One region of the Tepidimonas fonticaldi genome, then DNA from elsewhere that is predicted to be linked to it. Evidence: predicted binding sites of a transcription regulator. Region 1 holds the regulator's gene; each other region holds the start of a gene.

What was found. Region 1 encodes HrcA, which represses chaperone genes, less so after heat shock. Its sites were predicted from a motif close to TTAGCACTCNNNNNNNNNGAGTGCTAA; they were not measured.
Region 2: groES (co-chaperone GroES) is a predicted target of HrcA. The motif match lies at 3,312-3,338, and genes of this name have one in related genera.
Region 3: rpoH (RNA polymerase sigma factor RpoH) is a predicted target of HrcA. The motif match lies at 3,929-3,955, and genes of this name have one in related genera.

Annotation. Positions count from the first base shown of each region.
Region 1 is NZ_LZDH01000065.1:236,214-243,928, forward strand. Features, by position in the region: gene A9O67_RS11315 (addiction module antidote protein) at 1-182, shown strand, start outside; tRNA gene A9O67_RS11320 (tRNA-Ile) at 443-519, opposite strand; gene hrcA (heat-inducible transcriptional repressor HrcA) at 548-1,570, opposite strand; gene A9O67_RS11330 (NAD kinase) at 1,607-2,539, shown strand; gene recN (DNA repair protein RecN) at 2,536-4,182, shown strand; partial or broken gene rapZ (RNase adapter RapZ) at 4,179-5,042, shown strand; gene mutY (A/G-specific adenine glycosylase) at 5,027-6,154, opposite strand; gene A9O67_RS11345 (dynamin family protein) at 6,151-7,715, opposite strand, start outside.
Region 2 is NZ_LZDH01000056.1:46,690-54,404, reverse strand. Features, by position in the region: gene A9O67_RS06050 (ABC transporter permease) at 1-587, shown strand, start outside; gene A9O67_RS06045 (cation-translocating P-type ATPase) at 737-3,256, shown strand; gene groES (co-chaperone GroES) at 3,396-3,686, shown strand; gene groL (chaperonin GroEL) at 3,745-5,379, shown strand; gene A9O67_RS06030 (DUF6279 family lipoprotein) at 5,447-6,382, opposite strand; gene A9O67_RS06025 (acyl-CoA dehydrogenase family protein) at 6,437-7,585, opposite strand; gene A9O67_RS06020 (acyl-CoA dehydrogenase family protein) at 7,598-7,715, opposite strand, start outside.
Region 3 is NZ_LZDH01000056.1:239,722-247,436, reverse strand. Features, by position in the region: gene secA (preprotein translocase subunit SecA) at 1-1,729, opposite strand, end outside; gene A9O67_RS06920 (DciA family protein) at 1,895-2,194, opposite strand; gene A9O67_RS06915 (hypothetical protein) at 2,229-2,528, opposite strand; gene A9O67_RS06910 (PQQ-dependent sugar dehydrogenase) at 2,645-3,817, opposite strand; gene rpoH (RNA polymerase sigma factor RpoH) at 3,986-4,939, shown strand; gene lysS (lysine--tRNA ligase) at 4,952-6,502, opposite strand; gene A9O67_RS06895 (ABC transporter ATP-binding protein) at 6,609-7,334, opposite strand; gene A9O67_RS06890 (ABC transporter ATP-binding protein) at 7,336-7,715, opposite strand, start outside.

The sequences.
Region 1 (7,715 bases):
GCTACGCGGAAGCCAAGGGCATGAGCGCCATTGCCCAAGAGACAGGGCTTTCCCGGGAAAGTCTCTACCGAGCGCTGAGCGCGCGCGGCAACCCCACGCTCAAAACCCTGCTGGCCGTTCTGAAGGCCCTGGGGCTGCGACTGGGGGTCGACCGCAGCGAAAAAAGCACGGCAGCCGCATGATGGCAGCGTGCATGGGTGGGCAGGCTAACGCCTTGGAGGCGCGCCTGCTGCGCGATCCGGACGTGCAGCGCGCCTTTGACGAACTGGCCTGTCAGGCGACACCGTAAATTGCCCCTTGGCGACACGTGGAACAGACCCCCTTGTCCGCCAATCGTCACCCACGAGTACTCAGGCAGCCAAAACTGGCTACATGGTGGCTACATGGATCGGATTGAGCAAACTTGGGGCAGAGCTGGAATGATGTAAGTTTTTGATTTATTTGGTAGGGCGTGCAGGACTCGAACCTGCGACCAAGGGATTATGAGTCCCCTGCTCTAACCGACTGAGCTAACGCCCCAGCCAGCGCGGGATTGTAGCGGCCCCCTTCACTCCGGCCGGGTCTGGCTCAGGGCATTGCCCACCAGCTTCGCCGTGATGTCGACGATCTGGATCATGCGGTCGTAGGGCATGCGCTGCGGGCCGATGACGCCTAGCGTGCCCACCACCTGGCCGTCCACCTCGTACGGCGCGCTGACCACGGACAGCTCCTCGTACGGCACCACCTGGCTGTCGCCGCCGATGAAAATCCGCACGCCGTCGGCCTGACTGGAGATGTCGAGCAGGCGCATCACCTGGGTTTTTTGCTCGAACAGATCGAACAGCTTGCGCAGGTTGCCCATGTCGCGGGCAAAGTCGTCTACCGCCAGCAGGTTGCGCTCGCCGGCGATGACCACTTCGTCGGCCTCGGCCGCCTCGCTGCCGGCTTCGACGGCCTTGACCATCAGGCCCGCGATCTCGCCGCGCAGGGCATCCACCTCGTGGCGCAAGCGCTCGCGCACCGCGTCCAAGGTCAGTCCCGCGTAGTGGGCATTCAGAAAGTTGGCCGCTGACTGCAACTGGTCCTGCGTGAACTCGTTGTGCGGATGCAGGATGCGGTTTTGCACATCCCCGTCTGGCGACACCAGAATGACCAGGACCCGCCGCTCCGACAGCCGCAGGAACTCGATGTGCCGAAACACCACCGGCCGGCGCGGCACCTGCACCACCCCCACGAAGTGCGAGAGCTGCGACAACAATTGCGCGGCCTGGCTGAGCACCTGCCGGGGCTGATCGGCCGCCAGCGCCGGTGTCGGCAGGGCGTCGATGGCGGACAGCTCGCCGCGCCGTACGGTCAGCATCGCGTCCACGAAGTAGCGATACCCGCGCGGCGTGGGGATGCGCCCGGCCGAGGTGTGCGGACTGGCCACCAGACCCAGGTCCTCCAGGTCGCTCATCACGTTGCGGATGGTGGCCGGCGACAGATCCAGCCCGGCCGCCTTGGACAGCGTGCGCGAGCCCACCGGCTGGCCGTCGGCTATGTAGCGCTCGACCAACGCCTTGAGCAGCAATCTGGAACGTTCGTCTAACATCATCCCACCGTCAGAAAGCCATGTTGTAATTTGAGCATGAATCGGCCCCCCGTGCTGCCCCCGTCGCCCGCGCCGCATGCCGAGCGCGACCTTCCGCTGCGGTTTCGGCGGGTGGCGCTGGTGGGCAAATACCACGCGAGCGGCAGCCGCGACGCGCTCGAGCGGGTCGTGCACTTTCTGCACGAGCAGGGCTGCGAAGTGACGCTGGAACGCGAGACGGCGCACCACATGGGGCCGCTGGGCGACGGGACGCTGGACGTCGCCGGCATCGGCGCCCACTGCGACCTGGCCCTGGTGGTCGGCGGCGACGGCACGATGCTGGGCATCGGTCGCCAGCTCGGGCCGTGCGGCGTGCCGCTCATCGGCATCAACCAGGGGCGCCTGGGCTTCATCACCGACATCCCGTTCGACCGCTTTGCCGACATTTTGCGCCCGATGCTGCGCGGCGCCTACGAGGAAGAGCACCGCGCCCTGATGCGGGCCGGCGTCTGGCGCGATGGCGATTGCGTGTTTCAGACCATCGCCATGAATGACGTGGTGGTCAACCGGGGCGGCGCCCCCAGCATGGTGGAGCTGCGCGTGGAGGTGGATGGCCACTTCGTCGCCAACCAGCGCGCCGACGGGCTGATCATCGCCTCGCCCACGGGCTCCACCGCCTATGCCCTGTCGGCGGGCGGGCCGCTCATCCACCCGGCCATCGCCGGATGGGTCATGGTGCCGATCGCCCCCCACACGCTATCCAACCGCCCCATCGTGCTGCCCAGCGACGGCGAGATCGCCATCGAGGTCGTGGCCGGACGCGAGCCGAGCGCCCACTTCGACATGCAGACCTTCACCAGCCTGCTGCCGGGCGACCGGATCGCGGTGCGCCGCTCGGCCCACACGCTGCGGCTGCTGCACCCGGTGGGCTGGAGCTATTTCGACACCCTGCGGCGCAAGCTGCACTGGAACGAAGGGGTGGTGGCATGAGCTGGCTGCGGCTGGCGGTTCGCGATTTCGTCATCGTCCGCGCCCTGGAGGTGGAGCTGGGGCCCGGCTTCACCGCCCTCACCGGCGAGACCGGGGCGGGCAAGTCCATCCTGATCGACGCCCTGCAACTGCTGCTGGGGGGCCGGGCCGAGGCCCAGGTGGTGCGCGAGGGGGCCAGCCGCGCCGAGGTGGCCGGCGAATTCGACGCCCCGCCCGCCGCCGCAGACTGGTTGGCGGAACAGGGGTTCGACGCCGTGCCGGGCGAGCCCGTGCTGCTGCGCCGCACGGTCGATGCGCAGGGCCGCAGCCGGGGCTGGATCAACGGCAGCCCGGCCACCGCGGCGCAGTTGCGGGCCTTGGGCGAGCACCTGGTGGACATCCACGGCCAGCATGCCTGGCAAAGCCTGACCCGCCCCGACGCCGTGCGCGATCTGCTCGACCGCTACGCCCGGCTGGACACATCGGCGCTGCGCGCCGCATGGGCGGCGTGGCGCGCGGCCGTCGCCGCGCTGGAGTCGGCCGAGACCACCCAGGCCACCCGCGAGGTGGAACGCGAGCGCCTGCAATGGCAGGTGGACGAGGTCGGCCGCCTGGCCCCCGGCGCGGACGAATGGGACGAACTCAACCGCCAGCACACGCGGCTGGCGCACGCGCAAACCCTGATCGACGCCGCGCAGGCCGCCCTCGACGCGCTGGACGGCGATGACGTCAACGCCTCGCGGCTGATCGGGCAGGCCATCCACGCGCTGCGGGACCAGCAGCACATCGAGCCGCGCTATGGCGCCATCGCCGATGTGCTGCAGCAGGCCCTGGCACAGATCGACGACGCCTGCCACGACCTGCAACACCACGCCCACCGCACCGAGCTGGACCCGGCCGCGCTGGCGGCCCTGGACGAGCGCCTTTCGCGCTGGATGGCACTGGCGCGCCGCCACCGCTGCCCGCCGCAGGAATTGCCGCAACGCTGGCAGGACTGGCAGGCGCGCCTGCGCGCGCTGGACGAGGCCGCCGATCTGGACGCCCTGCGCGCCCGGGCGGAGCGCGCGCGGCAGTCCTTTCTGGCCGAGGCGCAGGCCGTCTCGCGCCAGCGCCAGCCCGCGGCCGAACGGCTGAGCGCCGCCATCACCGAGGCCATGCAAGGCCTGGGCATGGCCGGAGGCCGGTTCGAAGTCCGCCTGGAGCCGCTGCCCGAGCCGCAAGCCTCGGGGCTGGAGCGTGTCGACTTTCTGGTCGCAGGCCATCCCGGGGTGACGCCGCGCCCGGTGGGTAAGGTGGCCTCCGGCGGCGAGCTGTCGCGCATCGCGCTGGCCATCGCCGTCGTGACCAGCCAATTGGGCGAAGCCCCGACGCTGATCTTCGACGAGGTGGACAGCGGGATCGGTGGCACGGTCGCCCACACGGTGGGGCGGCTCATGCGCCGGCTGGGCGCCGACCGGCAGGTGCTCGCCGTGACCCACCTGCCCCAGGTGGCCGCGTGCGCACACCACCACCTGCAAGTCAGCAAGGCACGGCAGGGCGATGCCACCGTCAGTCAGGTCACGCCCCTGGAGGGCGAGGCGCGCGTCGAGGAGCTGGCGCGCATGCTCGGCGGCCACGGTTCCGACACGTCGCGGGCCCACGCCCGGGAGCTGTTGCAGGCATGACGACCGCCGCCCCGCACGTGGTGTTGATCACCGGCATGTCCGGTTCGGGCAAGTCGGTCGCCTTGCATGCCCTGGAGGACTCCGGCTTTTACTGCGTGGACAACCTGCCGCCCGAGTTGCTGGAGGCGTTCATCGATGTCGAGCGGGAACACCAGGTCGACCGGGTGGCGGTGGCGATCGACGTGCGCAGCGCGGCGTCGCTGCCCGGCCTGCCGCAGCGGCTGACGGCCCTGCGGCAGAGCGATGTCGCATTGACCGTGCTGTTCCTCGACGCGACGGACGACGTGCTGGTGCGCCGCTACTCCGAAACCCGGCGCATGCACCCGCTGTCCGTGCGCGGCAGCACCGACCAGCGCCGCGCCCTGGTCGATGCCCTGGCGCTGGAGCGAGAGCTGCTCGCCGCGCTGCGCGAGGGGGCGCTGGTGATCGACACGAGCCAGCTCAAGGCCGCCCAGTTGCGCACCGAGGTCAAGGCCCTGCTGCTGCGCGCGCCTGCCCCCTTGTCCCTGGTGTTCGAGTCGTTCGCGTTCAAGCGTGGCATCCCCATGGACGCGGACTATGTGTTCGATGTGCGCATGCTGCCCAACCCGCATTACGAACCGGCACTGCGCCCGCTGACGGGGCTGGACGCCCCGGTGGCCGCCTATCTGGACGCCGAGCCCGACGTCGCCGCCATGCAGGCGCAGATCACCGCCTTTCTGGAACACTGGCTGCCCGGGATGGTGCGCGACCACCGCAGCTATGTCACGGTCGCCATCGGCTGCACCGGTGGCCAGCACCGCTCGGTCTATCTGGTGGAGCGGCTGGCCGCCCACTTCGCCGCGACCTGGTCGGTGCAGCGCCGTCACCGGGAGCTGGATATTCGGCTGTCCGACGCCAAGTTTTGGAGCCAGACGCGCACCGGCGCCGGCAGCCCGAGCGCCAACGCCTCGGACGGCAGGCACCAGGCGCCCTGATCGGGCTCCACCCCCGGGGCCGAGGGCGCGGTACTGGCGTCTGACCCGCACGGCAGGCGGCACACCACCGGCTGCAGCCGCAGATCCCGGTGCGTCAGGGCGTGCGTAAACGCCGCGGGCCAGTCCGCCCGCACGCCGGGATGGTCCTGCAGCCAGCTGGCAAGCCCCTCCGCCGCGGCCAGCACGGGCGGCGCCCACAGCCCTGCCCAGATGCCGCGTGGAGGGCGGCGCTGCAGCCACCAGGCCCCGTCCGCCCGCTGGTACAGCGGCAGGCACCAGGCCTCGGTGCGCCGGGCCGCCCGCGGCGCGCGGCGCGGCCAGGCGGTGGGGTCGCCGCTGGCCCGGCCCGCGCACAGCGCGGCCACGGGGCAGGCGTCACACCGCGGCCGGCTGCGGGTGCAGACGGTCGCGCCCAGGTCCATCAGCCCCTGGGTGTAGGCGGCCATGTCGTCCGGCGCGGCCTCCGGCGGCACCAGCGCCTGGGCCGCGGCCCACAGGCCCCGTTGGGCGGCCGCGCGGGCCGGGTCGCCGGCATCGGCCAGCACCCGGGACAACACCCGCCGCACATTGCCATCCAGGATGGAGCGGCGCTCACCAAAGCAAAACGCCGCAATCGCCGCGGCGGTCGAAGTACCTATGCCGGGCAAGGTCGCCAAGGCCTCGGCGCCGGCGGGGAAGCGCCCACCATACTGCGCGACCACCACCCGCGCGCAGGCATGCAGATGGCGCGCCCGGCTGTAGTAGCCCAGCCCGCTCCACAGGGCCAGCACCTCGTCCAACGAGGCATCGGCCAACGCCTGCACGGTGGGAAAACGCTGCAAAAACCGCGCGTAGTAACCGAGCACGGTGCGCACTTGCGTCTGCTGCAGCATGATCTCGGACAGCCAGACCCGGTACGGGTCGCGCGTGCCCTGCCAGGGCAGATCATGCCGGCCATACGCCCGTTGCCATGCGACCACCCGCGCAAAAAACTGGGCCCGCACCGCCGCGGGGATGTCGGCCACCCCCGTGTTCATGGCTGATCGGGGTGTCCGGGGGCAGCGGGCTCGAGGGCCGACACAAGGGGGCTATCGGGGCGGTTCGGACGGTCGGGGCGGTTCAGCAGCCGCCGCAACGCCTCCACGTCCCGCGCAGCGCCCTCGCGCTGGGCCTGCAGCTCGGCCAGACGCTCGTCCAGCCCGCCCGCCGCCGCTTCGATGCGGTGCACGGCCTCCAGCCGGCGGGCAAAGTGGCGCCGGCGCTCGCGCAACTGCGCGTCGAGCTGCGCCGCAGCCGCCTTGTTCCACGATTCCACCTCGGCACTCGCGGCATCGAACACCGCCTTCAGCCGCCCCACGACGGCCTTGGCCAGCCGGTCCGCATACTCCGCCTGGGCCAGCCGCAGCACATTCGTCAGCCCCAGGTACTGCAGGTGGCTGCGTTCGATGTCGCGCAACTCGGCCGCAAAGGGCGACAGATCCAGCCCACCGGGCAGTTGCAGGGCAAAGCCATACTCGGCGTTTAGGCTGCGGAACGACGCCTGCAGCATGGCCTGCACCTCGTCCGCCTTGCGCCGCGCCTCGTCCAGTGTGGCGTGCAAGCGGGCAAAAGCGTCCGTGTAGGTGCGCCGGATGCCGAGCTTGACCCCCGGCTGGCGCAACGCCGCGGCCAGCGACGCCACCCCGGCTTGCAGCGACTGGCTGCCCAGCAAACCAAACAGGTCGCGCAGCAGCTTCAGGTGCACGCTGCGCAGGGCCTGAATACGCATCCCACCGGCGTCGAAGTCGCGCTGCTCTTGCTCGATGCGGCGGCGCATCTGGGCGATCACCGCCGTATTCTTGCCACGCAGCCCGTCCAGCTCGTCGATCTGGTCTTGCCACTCGCGCTCGCGCAGCCGCCAGCGTTGCTCGATCTCCGCCACCACGGCGGCCAAGGCCGCGTCCACCCGGCCGCCCAGGTCGTCGCGCCGGCGTTGCAGCACGGCATCGGTCAGCGCCCGCTCCAGGTCGGGCAGGCGGCTGTCGGCCAGCAGCGCTGCGTCCCCGCGCACCTTGGCCACCAGGCCTTTTTGCGCCGATACCGCGATCACCTGCGCCGGCTCCACGCCCAGCACCTGTGCCGTCGTGGCGCGCTGGCGCTCGATCTGGCCGTCGATCTCGGCCGGCGTGCTCAGACCGTCCCACAACACGTCGATCTTGTTGAGCACCACCAGCCGGGCGTCCACGCCCTCGGCCGCAGGCGCCAGATGCTCGCGCCACATCGCCAGATCCGACTTGCTCACCCCCGCATCGGCCGCCAGCACGAACACCACCGCCTGCGCCAGCGGCAACAGGCCCACCGTCAGCTCGGGCTCCGCGCCGATGGCGTTGAGCCCGGGCGTGTCCAGCACCACCAGCCCCTGCTTGAGCAGCGGATGCGCCATGTTGATGAGCGCATGGCGCCAGCGCGGCACCTCGACCAACCCATCGGCCCCGGGCAGCGGGTTGTCCTCGGGGCTGTCGTCGTGCCAGAAGCCCAGCGCCCGGGCCTGCTCGACCGGCACGCGCTGCACCTCGGCCACCTTCTCGATGGCGCGCGCGAGCTGCTCCGGGTCCTGCA
Region 2 (7,715 bases), on a different contig from region 1:
TGCAGATCATCAACAACATCACCATGCTGTCCATCGTGCTCACCGGCGCGGCCCTGATCCGCGAGCGCGAGCACGGCACCCTGGAACATCTGCTGGTGATGCCGGTCACGCCGTTCGAGATCATGGCCGCCAAGGTGCTGGCGATGGCCGCCGTGGTGCTGGTCGCCTCGGCGTTTGCACTCAACGTCGTGGTGCGCGGGCTGATGGGCGTGCCCATCGACGGCTCGCTACCGCTCTTTTTCAGCGGCGCGGCCCTGCACCTGTTCGCCACCACGTCGCTGGGCATCTTCCTGGCGACGCTGGCGCGCTCCATGCCGCAGTTCGGCATGTTGCTGCTGATGGTGCTGCTGCCGCTACAGATGCTCTCCGGCGGCAGCACGCCGCGCGAAAACATGCCCGAGCTGGTCCAGTGGGTGATGCTGGCCGCACCCAACACCCACTTCGTGATGCTGTCGCAGGGCATCCTCTACCGCGGCGCCGGCCTGGATGTGGTCTGGCCGCAATTGATCAGCCTGGCGGTGATCGGGTCGGCCCTGTTCATGTTCTCGCTGGCGCGGTTCCGCAAGGCCCTGGCGGCCATGGCGTAAAGGCATCGCTGTGCGCCACCCCGCAGTCGACCCTGGCCGATGCCGTTGCGCCGTTCACACAGTCCCGCCGACAAGCGGATCACGCAAAAGGCGTACCAGGACAGACGCAAAGCCCGCCTTGACCCGTGCTGATTTCCGAGGACCGACCCATGGGCACTCCCCCGCCGGTGCACGGCCTGTCCGCCGAGGAGGCGGCACGCCGCCTGGCCCGTGACGGCCCCAATGCCCTGCCCCGTCCCCCGCGGCGCACGGCGCTGCGCATCCTGGCGGAGGTGGCGCGGGAGCCGATGTTCCAGTTGCTGGCGGCGGCGGTGGCCCTGTACTGGCTGCTGGGTGACCAGACCGAGGCGCTGGGGCTCTTGGTATTTCTGGGGGTGATCGTCGGCATCACGCTGGTGCAAGAGCGGCGCACCGAGCGCGTACTGGAGGCCCTGCGCGATCTGACCAGTCCGCGCGCGCTGGTCTGGCGGGACGGACAGCCCTGCCGCATCGGCGGTACCGAGGTGGTGGTGGGCGACTGGCTGGAACTGACCGAAGGCGACCGCGTGCCCGCCGATGCCGTGCTGCGGCAGGCGAACGACCTGGCCATCGATGAATCGCTGTTGACCGGGGAATCGCTGCCCGTGGCCAAGGACGGCGCAGGAACGCCCGTGTACGCGGGCACCATGGTGGTGGCGGGCCGCGGCCTGGCCGAGGTCACGGCCACCGGCGCGGCCAGCCGCATCGGGCGCATCGGCACCCTGCTGGGGACGGTGGAGACCGAAGCCACCCCGCTGCACGTGCAGACGCGGCGGCTGGTGCGGTGGTTTTCGGTGCTGGGACTGGCCGTCAGTGTCGTGGTGGGCCTGGCCTACGCCTGGACGCGCGGCGACTGGCTGGGCGGGATGCTGGCCGGCATCACGCTGGCCATGTCGCTGCTGCCGCAGGAGTTCCTGCTCATTCTGACGGTCTTTCTGACGATGGGGGCGTGGCGCTTGTCACGCCACCGGGTGCTGACCCGGCAACCGGCTGCCATCGAGGCGCTGGGGGCGGCCACGGTGCTGTGCACCGACAAGACCGGCACGCTGACCGAAAATCGGATGGCGGTGGACACGTTGGTGGCGATGACCCCCGAGGGCGAGTCGGTGCAACGCTGGTCAGCGGCCGACGGGCCGGTGCCGGCCGACCTGTGGGGCCTGCTGACCCCGGCCCTGCTGGCCTGCGAGCCGCAGCCGTTTGACGCCATGGAACGCGCCCTGCACGCCACCGCCCGCGCGGCCGGCGTGTCGCTGCCACCGGCGTGCGAGCTGGTGCACGAGTACCCGCTGAGTGCCGAATGGCCCGTGATGACGCACGCTTGGCGTAACAAGGGGCCTGACGATGCCCGCGCAGAGGGGGGGGTCGTGGTGGCGGCCAAAGGCGCCCCGGAGGCGGTGGCTCGGCTGTGCCGCCTGCCCCCGGTGGCCGCCCAGCGCGTGGCGGCCGAGGCGCAGGCGCTGGCGGGCCGGGGCATGCGCGTCCTGGGCGTGGCGCAGGCGCGCTGGTCCGGAGGCGACTGGCCCGAATCGCCGGCCGGTTTTGCCTTCGAGTGGCGAGGATTGGTGGCGCTGGCCGACCCGCTGCGCGCCGGCGTGCCCGCGGCCGTGGCCGAGTGCCGCCGCGCCGGGATTCGGGTGGTGATGATCACCGGCGACCACGCGGGCACCGCCGCCGCCATCGCCCGGGCGGCCGGCATGGACGTCCGGCGGGTGCTGCAGGGCGACGCGCTGGAGGCCCTGGACGATGCCGCGCTGCGCGCTTGTGTGGCCGAGACCGACGTCTTTGCGCGCGTGACGCCCCCGCAGAAGCTGCGCATCGTGCAGGCCCTGAAGGCGCGCGGCGAGGTGGTGGCGATGACGGGCGACGGCGTCAACGACGCCCCGTCGCTGCGGGCGGCGCACATCGGCATTGCGATGGGAGGGCGTGGCACGGACGTGGCCCGCGAGGCGGCGGCACTGGTGTTGCTGGACGACGACTTCAGCACGCTGGTGCGGGGGGTGCGGCTGGGGCGCCGCATCGACGACAACTTGCGCAAGGGCCTGCGCTTCGTGTTCGCGGTGCATGTGCCGATCGCGGGGCTGGCCCTGCTACCGCTGCTGGCGGGCTGGCCGCTGCTGCTGACGCCGCTGCACATCGCGTTTCTGGAAATCGTGATCGACCCGGTGGGCTCGATCGTGTTCGAGGCCGAACGCGAGGAAGCCGACGTGATGGCACGCCCGCCGCACGACCCGGCGGCGCCGCTGTTCTCGCCCGCGATGATGGTGCAGAGCCTGCTGCAGGGAACGCTGGTGCTGGGAGCGGTGGCCGGCTTCTACGCCTGGTTGCTGGCCCAGCCGGTGGGCGAGGCCGCGGCGCGGGCGGCGGCCTTTGTGGCGCTGGTGGCCGGCAACATGGCGCTGGTGCTGGCCAACCGCACCCGCCACGGCGACTGGCGCACCGCGCTGCGCCCGGACAACCCGGCCCTGTTGGGGGTGCTGGGGGCAACCGGGGCCCTGCTGGCTGCGCTGCTGGGCGTGCCGCCGCTGCGCGCGCTGTTTGGGTTCGCGCTACCGCCGGCCTCGCTGCTGGGCGCGGCGGTGGGCATCGGCGTCGGTCTGCTGGCGGTGCTGCTGGTGCTGCGGCGCGCGCAAGCGAGCTGGCTGCACCGCTGAGCTGCCGGCCGGCCAAAGCCCCTGCCCTTGAAAACCGCCGCCGACACCCTTATCATTAGCACTCGTCGGCAGTGAGTGCTAACAACACTACGCTGCCGCCCTTTCCCACACTCTCATCGTCCTTTCGACAGGAGATCGCATGAAACTTCGTCCTCTCGCCGATCGCGTGATCGTCAAGCGTCTGGAAAACGAGACCAAAACCGCCTCGGGCATCGTGATCCCCGACAATGCGGCCGAGAAGCCCGATCAAGGCGAAGTGCTGGCCGTCGGTCCCGGCAAGACCAACGACAAGGGCGAAACCAAGCCGCTGAGCGTCAAGGTCGGTGACCGCGTGCTGTTCGGCAAGTACAGCGGCCAGACCGTCAAGGTCGATGGCGAAGAGCTGCTGGTCATGAAAGAAGACGACCTCTTCGCCGTCGTCGAGAAGTGACCCTGGTCCGCCCGGATCTGACACCGCTCATATCCCCATTCGCAAAGGAAACTGAAAAATGGCAGCAAAAGACGTCGTGTTTGGCGGCGAAGCCCGCGCCCGCATGGTCGAAGGTGTGAACATCCTGGCCAACGCCGTCAAGGTCACCCTGGGCCCGAAAGGCCGCAACGTGGTGCTCGAGCGCTCCTTCGGCGCGCCCACCGTGACCAAGGACGGTGTGTCCGTGGCCAAGGAAATCGAGCTCAAGGACAAGCTGCAGAACATGGGTGCCCAGATGGTCAAGGAAGTCGCTTCCAAGACCAGCGACAACGCCGGTGACGGCACCACCACCGCCACCGTGCTGGCCCAGGCCATCGTGCGCGAAGGCATGAAGTACGTGGCCGCCGGCATGAACCCGATGGACCTCAAGCGTGGTATCGACAAGGCCGTCGATGCGCTGGTGGCGGAGCTGAAGAAGATCAGCAAGCCCACCACCACCAGCAAGGAAATCGCCCAGGTCGGCGCCATCTCCGCCAACAGCGACGAGTCGATCGGCAACATCATTGCCGAAGCGATGGACAAGGTCGGCAAGGAAGGCGTCATCACCGTCGAAGACGGCAAGAGCCTGAGCAACGAGCTGGATGTCGTCGAGGGCATGCAGTTCGACCGCGGCTACCTGTCGCCGTACTTCATCAACAACCCGGACAAGCAGGTGGCGGTGCTGGACAACCCGTACATCCTGCTGCACGACAAGAAGATCAGCAACATCCGTGACCTGCTGCCGGCGCTGGAGCAGGTGGCCAAGGCCGGCCGTCCGCTGCTGATCATCGCCGAGGACGTCGAAGGCGAGGCGCTGGCCACCCTGGTGGTCAACACCATCCGCGGCATCCTGAAGGTGGTGGCGGTCAAGGCCCCGGGCTTTGGCGATCGCCGCAAGGCCATGCTGGAGGACATCGCCATCCTGACCGGCGGCAAGGTCATCGCCGAGGAAGTCGGCCTGACGCTGGAGAAGGTGACGCTGGCCGACCTGGGTCAGGCCAAGCGCGTCGAGGTGGCCAAGGAGAACACCACCATCATCGACGGCGCCGGCAAGGCCGAGGACATCGAAGCGCGCGTCAAGCAGATCCGCGTGCAGATCGAGGAAGCGACCTCCGACTATGACCGCGAGAAGCTGCAAGAGCGCGTGGCCAAGCTGGCCGGCGGCGTGGCGGTGATCAAGGTCGGCGCGGCCACCGAGGTCGAGATGAAGGAGAAGAAGGCCCGTGTGGAAGACGCCCTGCACGCCACCCGTGCGGCCGTCGAAGAGGGCATCGTCCCCGGCGGTGGCGTGGCGCTGCTGCGTGCCCGTCAGGCGGTGGGCGAGCTGCATGGCGCCAACGCCGACCAGGACGCCGGCATCAAGCTGGTGCTCAAGGCCATCGAAGCCCCGCTGCGCGAGATCGTGGCCAACGCCGGTGGCGAGCCCTCGGTCGTGATCAACAAGGTGCTGGAAGGCAAGGGCAACTTCGGCTTCAACGCCGCCAACGACACCTATGGCGACATGATCGAGATGGGCATCCTGGACCCGACCAAGGTGACCCGCACCGCGCTGCAAAACGCCGCTTCCGTGGCCGGCCTGATGCTGACCACCGAGTGCATGGTCGCCGAGACGCCGAAGGCCGAAACCCCGGCGCCGGCTGCCGGCGGCATGGGCGGCATGGGCATGGACATGTAATCGGCCAGCCCAGTCGTCTACGCTCTGCATGAAGCCCGCCAAGCACCGCTTGGCGGGCTTTTTTCATTCATGGCCCGGCGATGGCGCGGGACAGGCTGGCGTTGGGCGGGCTGCCGTTGGGAATCAGCGCGCGGATGTCGCGCTCGTAGGCCTGCAACTGGCTGGCGGCCCGGGCCCGCTGCTCTGGGGTGGCCTGGGCGTGCCAGTCGGCCAGCCAGCTACAGCCCTCAACCCATACGGCCGCCTGATGCGCGGCCAGCACCGGGTCGGGCGATTGCCAGGTCCGCGCCCACAGGGCACGCACCTCCGCGACGGCAACGTCGGGGGCTTGGCCGCGCAGGCGACGGGCCGTTTCCAGCCAGTCGTTCTGGCGGCGCTGCCGCTCCGCCCAGGCCCGGTCGGGGCGGGGGTCGACGGCCCGCAGGCGCTCGCGCAACCAGCGGCGCTGGGTCTCGTCGAGGCGGCCGTAGAACATCTCCAAACGCTCGCGGGTTCGGCCCAGGCGCACGCCCCGATCGATGTCGGACTCCCCCCAGTCGCGGCGCCATTCCCGGTCACCTTCCGCCAGGCGCTCGCGCCAGTGGGCCAGTTGGGCATCGGTCAGGGTGGGCAGCCAATGGGCCAGATCGTCGACCGTGCGGTCGGCGGCCTGGCGCAGCAGAGCGCGCACCGCGTCGGCCTCGCGGCAAACGGTGTCGGCGTCGAGGGGGCCGATCACCAGGGTCTGCCAGCGCCGCAACAGGGCGGCAATGGCGGGGAGCTGCTCGCGGCGGTGCCATTGGTGCCAGCGGCGGGTGGCCTCGTCCAGCCCCTGGCGCTGGGTGGCATCCAGGTCCCACAGGCTGTCCAGCCGCCACATCACCACGGTGGGCAGCCGGTTGTAGGCCAGCCCGATCACGCTGCATCCGGCGGCCGCTACGGCCACGGCGCCAACCGCCACCCAGCGCCCCATGGCGCGCCAGCGGTGCGGCGGCGCGGGGCGCGGCGGTTGCGGGGTGTGCATGGCGGGTGGATCGCGGTGCGCGATCAGGGTTCCGGGGCAGCCCGCTCGGGTCGGTCAGGCCCGCGCCTCCCGCTCGCGGCTGAGCGCGATGAAGCGGGCGAGGTGGTGGTCTTCGTCGCCGAATTCGTGGTCGATCATGACCAAGCGCTTGGCGTAGTGCGACAGCGGCAGTTCCCACGTCATGCCGATGCCGCCATGCAGCTGAATGCTCTCCTCGGCGACCTGGGTGCCGGCGCGGCCGATGGTGGCTTTGGCGGCCGCGATAAGGCGGTCGCGCTCGAGCGGGTCGTCCCCGTCGAAGGCGGCCGCGGCGTTGATGACGGCCGAGCGCGATTGCTCGACCGCCATCCACAGATCGACCGCACGGTGCTGCAGCGCCTGAAAGCTGCCGATCGGGCGCCCAAACTGGCGGCGCGTCTGCAGGTAGTCGCGCGTCATGCGCAACGCGACCTCCATGGCGCCGAGTGCCTCGGCGCACAGGGCGAGCGCCCCACAGGCCAGCCCATGCGCCAACACCTGGCGCGCCCGCGCCGGGCCGGCCACCAAGGCGTCGGCCGGCACTCGCACCGCGGTCAGGGTCACATCCGCGGCGCCACCGCCATCGATGCGGGGATAGGTGCGCACCGACACGCCGGGTGTGCCGCGCGGCACCCAAAACAGCGCGATGCCCTCCGCATCGCGCACGGCGCCGGACAGCCGGGCCGACACCAGCCAGCCCTCGGCCTGGCCGCCATGCGGCACGACCGCCTTGTGACCGTCGAGCACCCAGCCCCCGGCATCATGCTGGGCGGTGGTGGCGACGTGGGTGGGTTCGTAGTGGGCATCGGGCTCCTCGTGGGCCAGCGCGACGACCGCGCCGGCAGCCAGCCGCTCCAGCCACGCGGCCCACGCCTGCGGGGCGTCGGCGCGGGCCAGCATCTGCCCCACCACCGCGGCCCCGAGCAGGGGTTCGATCACCAGGGCCCGGCCCGCGCTTTCGAACACGGTGGCGATGTCAAAGCCGCCCCCGCCCAATCCCCCGGCAGACTCGGGCAGCAGCGCCGGGACGGCCCCCAGCTCCACCAGCCCGGCCCACAGGTCCACGTCGTACCCCTGGGGCGTGGCGGCCGCTGCATGGCGACGGTCGATGGGGTAGCGCTGCGCCAGATAGCGGTCCAGCGAGTCGGCCAGCATGCGCTGGTCATCGGTGAGCGAAAAGTCCATGGGTGGCCCTCCTCACAGGCCGAGCACCGTCTTGGCGACGATGTTTTTCTGAATCTCGTTGGAGCCGCCGAAGATCGACAGCTTGCGGTAGTTGAAATACTGCGCCGCGGCACTGGCCGCCCCGGCGGGA
Region 3 (7,715 bases), on a different contig from region 1:
GGCGGCTTTCGTGCCGCTCGGTACCGATGATGCGCAGGCCGCCCAGGGCCTTGACCTTCTCGTGGTCGGCCTGCCACTGCGAGCGCAACGCCTCGATGCGTTGGGCGCGCGTGGCCTCGTCGAGGGACGCATCGGCCTCGACGGCGGCGATCATCTTTTCCAGGTTGCCGCCCAGCACGATGTCGGTGCCGCGGCCGGCCATGTTGGTGGCGATGGTGATCGCGCCGGGGCGGCCGGCCTGGGCGATGATCTCGGCCTCGCGCGCGTGCTGCTTGGCGTTGAGCACTTCGTGCGGCAGCCCCTCGCGCTGCAGCAGTTGGGAGATGACCTCGGAATTCTCGATCGACGAGGTGCCCACCAGCACGGGCTGGCCGCGCTCGTGGCAGTCGCGAATGTCGGCGATGACGGCCCGGTACTTCTCGGCGGTGGTCTTGTAGACGCGGTCCTGCTCGTCGCGGCGCTGGCTGGGCCGGTTGGGCGGGATGACCACCGTTTCCAGTCCGTAGATCTCTTGGAACTCGTACGCCTCGGTGTCGGCCGTGCCGGTCATGCCGGCCAGCTTGCTGTACAGGCGGAAGTAGTTCTGGAACGTGATCGAGGCCAGCGTCTGGTTCTCGGGCTGGATGGCCACGCCCTCCTTGGCCTCCACCGCCTGGTGCAGGCCGTCGCTCCAGCGCCGCCCCACCATCAGGCGGCCGGTGAACTCGTCGACGATGACGATCTCGCCGTTTTGCACCACGTAATGCTGGTCGCGGTGGTACAGGTGCTGGGCCTTGAGCGCCGTCACCAGGTGATGCAGCAGGGTGATGTTGGCCGGGTCGTACAGCGACGCGCCCTCGGGCAGCAGACCGGCGCGCGCCAGCAGTTGCTCGGCGTGCTCGTGCCCTTGCTCGGTCAGGTGGATCTGGTGCGACTTTTCGTCGAGCGTGAAGTCACCGGGCTTGATCACCCCCTCGCCCGTGCGGGGGTCGGCCTCCCCCTCCTGCCGGGTCAGGGCCGGCACCAGCGTCTTGATGCGCTGGTACAGCTCCGTATGGTCTTCGGCCTGGCCGCTGATGATGAGCGGCGTGCGCGCCTCGTCGATCAGGATGGAGTCCACCTCGTCGACGATGGCGTAGTTCAGGCCGCGCTGCACCCGGTCGCGCGCCTCGTACACCATGTTGTCGCGCAGGTAATCGAAGCCGTATTCGTTGTTGGTGCCGTAGGTGATGTCGGCGGCGTAGGCGGCCTGCTTCTGCTCGCGCGGCATCTGGGGCAGGTTGACCCCCACGCTCAGGCCCAGCCACTGGTAGAGCTTGCCCATCCACTGGGCATCGCGGCTGGCCAGGTAGTCGTTGACGGTGACGACGTGCACGCCCTTGCCGGTCAGGGCGTTGAGGTACACCGGCAGCGTGGCCGTCAGCGTCTTGCCCTCGCCGGTGCGCATCTCGGCGATCTTGCCCTGGTGCAGCGCGATGCCGCCCATCAGCTGCACGTCGAAGTGGCGCATCTTCATGACGCGCTTGCTGGCCTCGCGCACCGTGGCAAACGCCTCGGGCAGCAGGGCGTCGAGCGACTCGCCGTTGGCCAGCCGCTGGCGGAACTCGGCCGTTTTGGCCTGCAACTGCTCGTCGCTCAGCGCGGCGAACGTCGGCTCCAGCGCATTGATGCGCGCCACCGTTTTGCGGTAACCCTTGAGCAGCCGATCGTTGCGGCTGCCGAAAATCTTGGTCAGGAACGGGATGGCCATACAAACCCCGCCGCGCGACCGCCCGGGGGCAGGCGCGGCTCAAGCAATTCTCGGATCGCTCCGCCAGCGGCGAAGCGCCATGACGCGCAGCCCGGGGGCTTGCGCACCCGGGACCGACAGTGCGGGCATTGTAGCCCCGCCTGCCCGGGGCTACCGGACGGGCACTCAGGACGCCTCGCGCCCCTGCACCCGCACCTGCAGGGTCTGCACCTCGCCGCCTGCGGAGCGGGCCGCCGCCAGCAACACCGGCGCGAGCTGCCGCACCTTGGCCGCCACCGACGGGTTGGCTGCGAGCAGGCACCACACCCCATCCTCCAACGGCCCGGCGGTCACCCGCTCGCGCAGCAGGGGGGGCAAATGCACGGCCACCCGCTGGAGCAGCCGCCGCGACACCCAGGCGCGCTCGGCCACATCGGCCAGCACGGGGTTGGCACGCACGGCCTGCTGCAGCGTCAACACGGACATGGATGGCCCCTCTCGCCGGCAGCGCTCACCCGCTTCACTGCGGTGCCTGGCCCACGGCGTCGCGCAGGCATTTCTGCGTGAAACTGGTCTTGGCCGCGCCGGCCAGCTTCTTTTCTGCCGCCCGGGCGTCGCAGGCGGTCTGGGCGTCTTGTTCGCACTTTTTCAGGAACGACGTCTTGGCGGCGCCCGCCAGCTTCTTCTGGGCCGCGGCCGCGTGGCAGGTGGGGCCTGCGCCATCGGCCGCAGTGGCGGCCCAGGCCGGGCTGGCCGCCAGGGCCAGCGCCGTGGCGCCGGTGATCAAACCCGTGGCGAGACGAAGGGACAGAATGCGCATGGGACGACTCCAGACGGTTGGGGCCGACACCCTGCCGGCCCCAGGCGGACAGTCTACGCCAGGATGCGCCCTTTGCCACGCCCGGTGGACCCCCACGCTGGCACCCAGACCGTGGCTCAGGGCGTGGGGCGCAGGCGCAGCAGCCGCCCGTCCGGCGCGTCGGTCAGCACATACAGCCAACCGTCCGGCCCCTGACGCACATCGCGGATGCGCTCGCCCAGTTCGGTCAACAGGCGGTGCTCGCGCACCACGCGCGTGCCGTCCAGCTCCAGCCGCACCAGGTGCTGGCCGCGCAGCGCGCCGATGAACAGGTGGCCGCGCCAAGCCGGGCCGTAGCGGTCACTGGTCAGCCACGCCATGCCGGAGGGCGCGATCGACGGCGTCCAGTGGTACAGCGGTGGCACCATGCCGGGCTTGTGCGTGCCTTCGCCGATGCGCCCGCCGCCGTACTGCTCCCCAAAGGTCACGACCGGCCAGCCGTGGTTGCCGCCGCGCTCGGGGCGGTTCAGTTCGTCGCCACCCTGCGGGCCGTGCTCATGCATCCACAGCCGGCCGTCGGGGCCCCAGGTGGCCCCCTGCGGATTGCGGTGGCCCCAGCTCCAAATCTCGGGCAAGGCGCCTGCGCGGCCCACCAGCGGGTTGTCGGGCGGGACAGCGCCGCCCTTGGTCACTCGCACGATCTTGCCGTGGTGGTTGTCCAGCGTCTGCGCATCGGCCATGCGGTGGTAGCGCTCGCCCAGCGTCAGAAACAGGGTGCCGTCGGGCGCCTCGACGATGCGGCAGCCGAAGTGCAGGCGGCTGGCGACGCGCGGCTGCTGGCGAAAGATCACCCGCAGATCCTGCAACCGGGTCGTATCCGCCGACAGAACCGCGCGCGCCAGGGCGGTGGAATTGCCGCGGCCCTGGGGATCCGGCTCCGCGTAGCAGAAATACAGGGTGCGGTTGCGGGCAAAGTCGCTGTCCAGCACCAGATCGAGCAAGCCGCCCTGCCCCGCTGCATCCACCCGCGGCAGACCCGCGATCGCCGCGCCCAGGCGGCCGTCGGCCTCGACCACGCGCAAGCGCCCCGGGCGCTCGGTGACCAAAAAACGCCCATCCGGCAAAAACGCCAGCGCCCAGGGGTGCTCCAGCCCGGTGGCCACCGCCTCGGCACGCAGACGGGCCGGCTCCGCAACGGCCGTCCGCGCTGGAGCTGCCGCCAGCGCCAGGGCCAGCCCCGCACCCAGCACCGCCCGGGGCAGCCCCCGCCACCCCGCGCGCCCCGCACACCAACGGCCGACAAAACGCATCGCCATGATGGCGGGATGGTTTCCGATCGGCCGCCGGCCGTCAAGCAGCCAAAGCCCACCCCAGGGCGGCCCACGTCGCCGCGAGCGGGCGCCGGAGAGGGAACTTCGCATTTAGCACTCGATCCAAGAGAGTGCTAACATGATGACCGATCCAGGAGAGGAGAGCCCATGACCGCGATGTCCCTTGCCCTCACACCTGCGTCCCACGCCGCGCCCGCGGCGTCGTGGTCCAGCACGTCGCTGACGCTGCCCCCGCTGGGCAACCTGGACGCCTACATCAGCGCCGTCAACCGCATTCCGCTGCTCAGCGCGGACGAGGAGCGCGACTGCGCCCAGCGCTGGCGCCAGCACCAGGACCTGGAGGCCGCCGGCAAGCTGGTGATGTCCCACCTGCGGCTGGTGGTGGCCATCTCGCGCCAGTATCTGGGTTACGGCCTGCCCCAGGCGGACCTGATCCAGGAGGGCAACATCGGCCTGATGAAGGCGGTCAAGCGCTTCGACCCCGCCCAGGGCGTGCGGCTGGTCAGCTACGCGGTGCACTGGATCAAGGCCGAAATCCACGAATTCATCCTGCGCAACTGGCGCATGGTCAAGGTGGCCACCACCAAGGCCCAGCGCAAGCTGTTTTTCAACCTGCGCTCGCTCAAGCGGGGCTTCAAGGCCGATGCGCTGGACGAGGATGCGGCGCGCGAGCGCCTGTCCGAGGCCGAGATCGATGTCGTGGCGCGCGAGCTCAACGTGCGCCGCGAGGACGTGATCGAGATGGAAACCCGCCTGGGTGGCGCGGACGTGGTGCTGGACCCCCTGCCCAACGAGGATGGGGAGGAAGCCTATGGCCCGATCGCCTACCTGGCCGACCACCGCCACGAGCCCACCGCGGTGCTGGAGGCGCGCGAGCGCGAGCGCCTGGGCTCGGAGGGCATCGAGCATGCGCTGGCGCAGCTCGACGAGCGCTCGCGCCGCATCGTGACGGCGCGCTGGCTGCAGGTCAACGACGATGGCACCGGTGGCGCCACGCTGCAGGAGCTGGCCGATGAGTACGGCGTGAGCGCCGAGCGCATCCGCCAGATCGAGGCGGCGGCCATGAAGAAGATGCGCCAGGCGCTGCGCGCGTACGCCTGATCCGCCCGGGGATCAGCCCTCGCGCCGCAGGGCCGGGAACAGGATCACGTCGCGGATGCTGGGGCTGTCGGTCAGCAGCATGATCAGCCGGTCGATGCCCACCCCGCAGCCGCCTGCCGGCGGCATGCCGTACTCCAGCGCCCGGATGTAGTCGGCGTCGAAGTACATGGCCTCGTCGTCGCCGGCGTCCTTGTTGGCCACCTGGGCGTGGAAGCGCGCGGCCTGGTCCTCGGGATCGTTCAGCTCCGAAAAGCCGTTGCCCACTTCCCGCCCGGTGATGTAGAGCTCGAAGCGCTCGGTGATCGTCGGATCGGTGTCGCTGGCGCGCGCCAGCGGCGAGATTTCGGTGGGGTGGTTGCAGATGAAGGTCGGCTGCCAGAGCTTGTCCTCCACCGTCTCTTCGAAGTACAGAACCTGCAGACCGGCCAAGCTGCGGCTGTCCAGCCGTTCCTTGACGGGGTCCAGCCCCAGGCGACGCAATTGCTCGCGCAGCCAGGCCGGATCGTCCACGCGCTCGCCCGCCTCGGTGTGCTTGAGGATCGCCTCGCGGATGGTCAGGCGTTCGAACGGCGCATCCAGGTCCACGTCCCGCCCCTGGTAGACGAGCCGGCCGCCACCGCACACCGTGTGGGCCACGTGGCGGATGAGCTGCTCGGTAAACGCCATCAAATCCACGTGGTTCCAGTACGCCGCATAGAACTCCATCATGGTGAACTCGGGGTTGTGGCGAACGCTGATCCCCTCGTTGCGGAAGTTGCGGTTGATCTCGAACACACGGTCGAAGCCGCCCACCAGCAGGCGCTTGAGGTAGAGCTCCGGCGCGATGCGCAGGAACATCTCCTGATCCAGCGCATTGTGGTGGGTGACGAAGGGCTTGGCGTTCGCCCCCCCGGGGATGGGGTGCAGCATGGGCGTCTCCACCTCCAGAAAGCCGTGCTGCACCATGAACTCGCGCAGGGCCGTGACGGCCAGGCTGCGCGCGACGAAGCGCTCGCGCGCCGCGACATCGGTCATCAGGTCGACATAGCGCTGGCGGTACTTCAGCTCCTGGTCGTGGATGCCGTGGAACTTGTCCGGCAGCGGGCGCAGGCTCTTGACCACCAGACGCAGCCGGTCGGCCTTGACGGACAGCTCGCCGGTGCGGGTCTTGAACACCGTGCCTTCGGCATAGACGATGTCGCCCAAATCCCAGTGCTTGAAGGCGTCGTAGGCGGCCTCGCCCAGCGCGTCCTTGGTGAGGTAGAGCTGGATGCGCCCGCCGGTGGGGCCGAAGGAGGCGTCCTGCACGGTGGCAAAGCTGGCCTTGCCCATGACGCGCTTGAGCATCATGCGCCCGGCGACGCTGACGCGGGCCTGCAGCGGCTCGAGCATCTCGTTGCTCATGTGACCGTATTCGGCCTGCAGGGCCTCGGCCGTGTGCTGCGGCCGCACGTCGTTGGGGAAGGCCGGCCCGGCGCCCTGCCCGGCAGCGGCACGCAGCGCCTGGAGTTTTTCGCGGCGCTCGGCGATGAGCTGGTTTTCGCTCGGGGCCTCGACGGGCGCGGGATGGACGGAATCGGTCATGGCACCACCGGGATGCAAAAAACAAAGGGTTTTGCGGCCCACACCGCAAAACCCTCGATTGTAGGCGGCCCACGCCGGGGGCCGCCGTGCCCGCATCGGCGGGCCGTCAGACGGCCGCTTCGCCCAGGTAGGCGGCGCGCACCTTCGGGTCGTCCAGCATGGCCTTGGCCTCGCCGTGCATGATGATCTCGCCCGAGTCCATCACATAGCCGCGGTCGGCCACCTGCAGCGCGCGGCGGGCGTTCTGTTCCACCAGCAGCACGGTCATGCCCTGCGCGTGCACGTCGCGCACCACCTCGAAGATCTTGTCCACCATGATCGGCGACAGGCCCATCGACGGCTCGTCCAGCAGCAGCAGCTTGGGGCGGCTCATCAGCGCGCGCGCCATGGCCAGCATCTGCTGCTCGCCGCCGGACATGGTGCCGGCGAGCTGGTCGCGGCGCTCCTTCAGGCGCGGAAACAGCTCGAACATGCGCTCGATGTCGCGCTGGATCTCGGCCTTGTCGGTGCGCACATAGGCACCCATCAGCAGGTTTTCGGTGATGGTCATGCGGGTGAAGACGCCGCGCCCCTCCGGCACCATGGCCAGCCCGCGCTTGACCAAATCCCACGATCCGGCCCCGCGGATGGACTGGCCCTGGTAGACGATGTCGCCGCCTTCGGACAGCAACATGCCGGTGATGGCCTTCATGGTCGTGGTCTTGCCCGCGCCATTGGAGCCGATCAGGGTGACCAGCTCGCCCTCGCGCACCTCCAGGTCGATGCCCTTGACCGCCTTGATGCCGCCGTACGAGACCTTCAGGCCCGTGACTTTCAACAGGGTGTTCGCCATCTCAGTGTCCTCCGGTGCCCAGGTAGGCCTCGATCACCTTGGGGTTCTTCTGCACCTCGGCCGGCGTGCCCTCGGCGAGTTGCTTGCCGTAATCCAGCACGGTGACGCGGTCGCACAGGCCCATGACCAGCTTGACATCGTGCTCGATCAGCAGGATGGTGCGCCCGTCGGCGCGGATACGGTCGATCAGCTCGCGCAGCTGCACCTTCTCGGTCGCGTTCATGCCGGCGGCCGGCTCGTCCAGCGCGATCAGCTTGGGGTCGGTGGCGAGAGCGCGCGCGATCTCCAGCCGGCGCTGGTCGCCGTAGGACAGGGTGCGCGCCTTGTAATCGGCGTATTTGGCGATGCCGACGTACTCGAGCAGCTCCATCGCACGCTCGG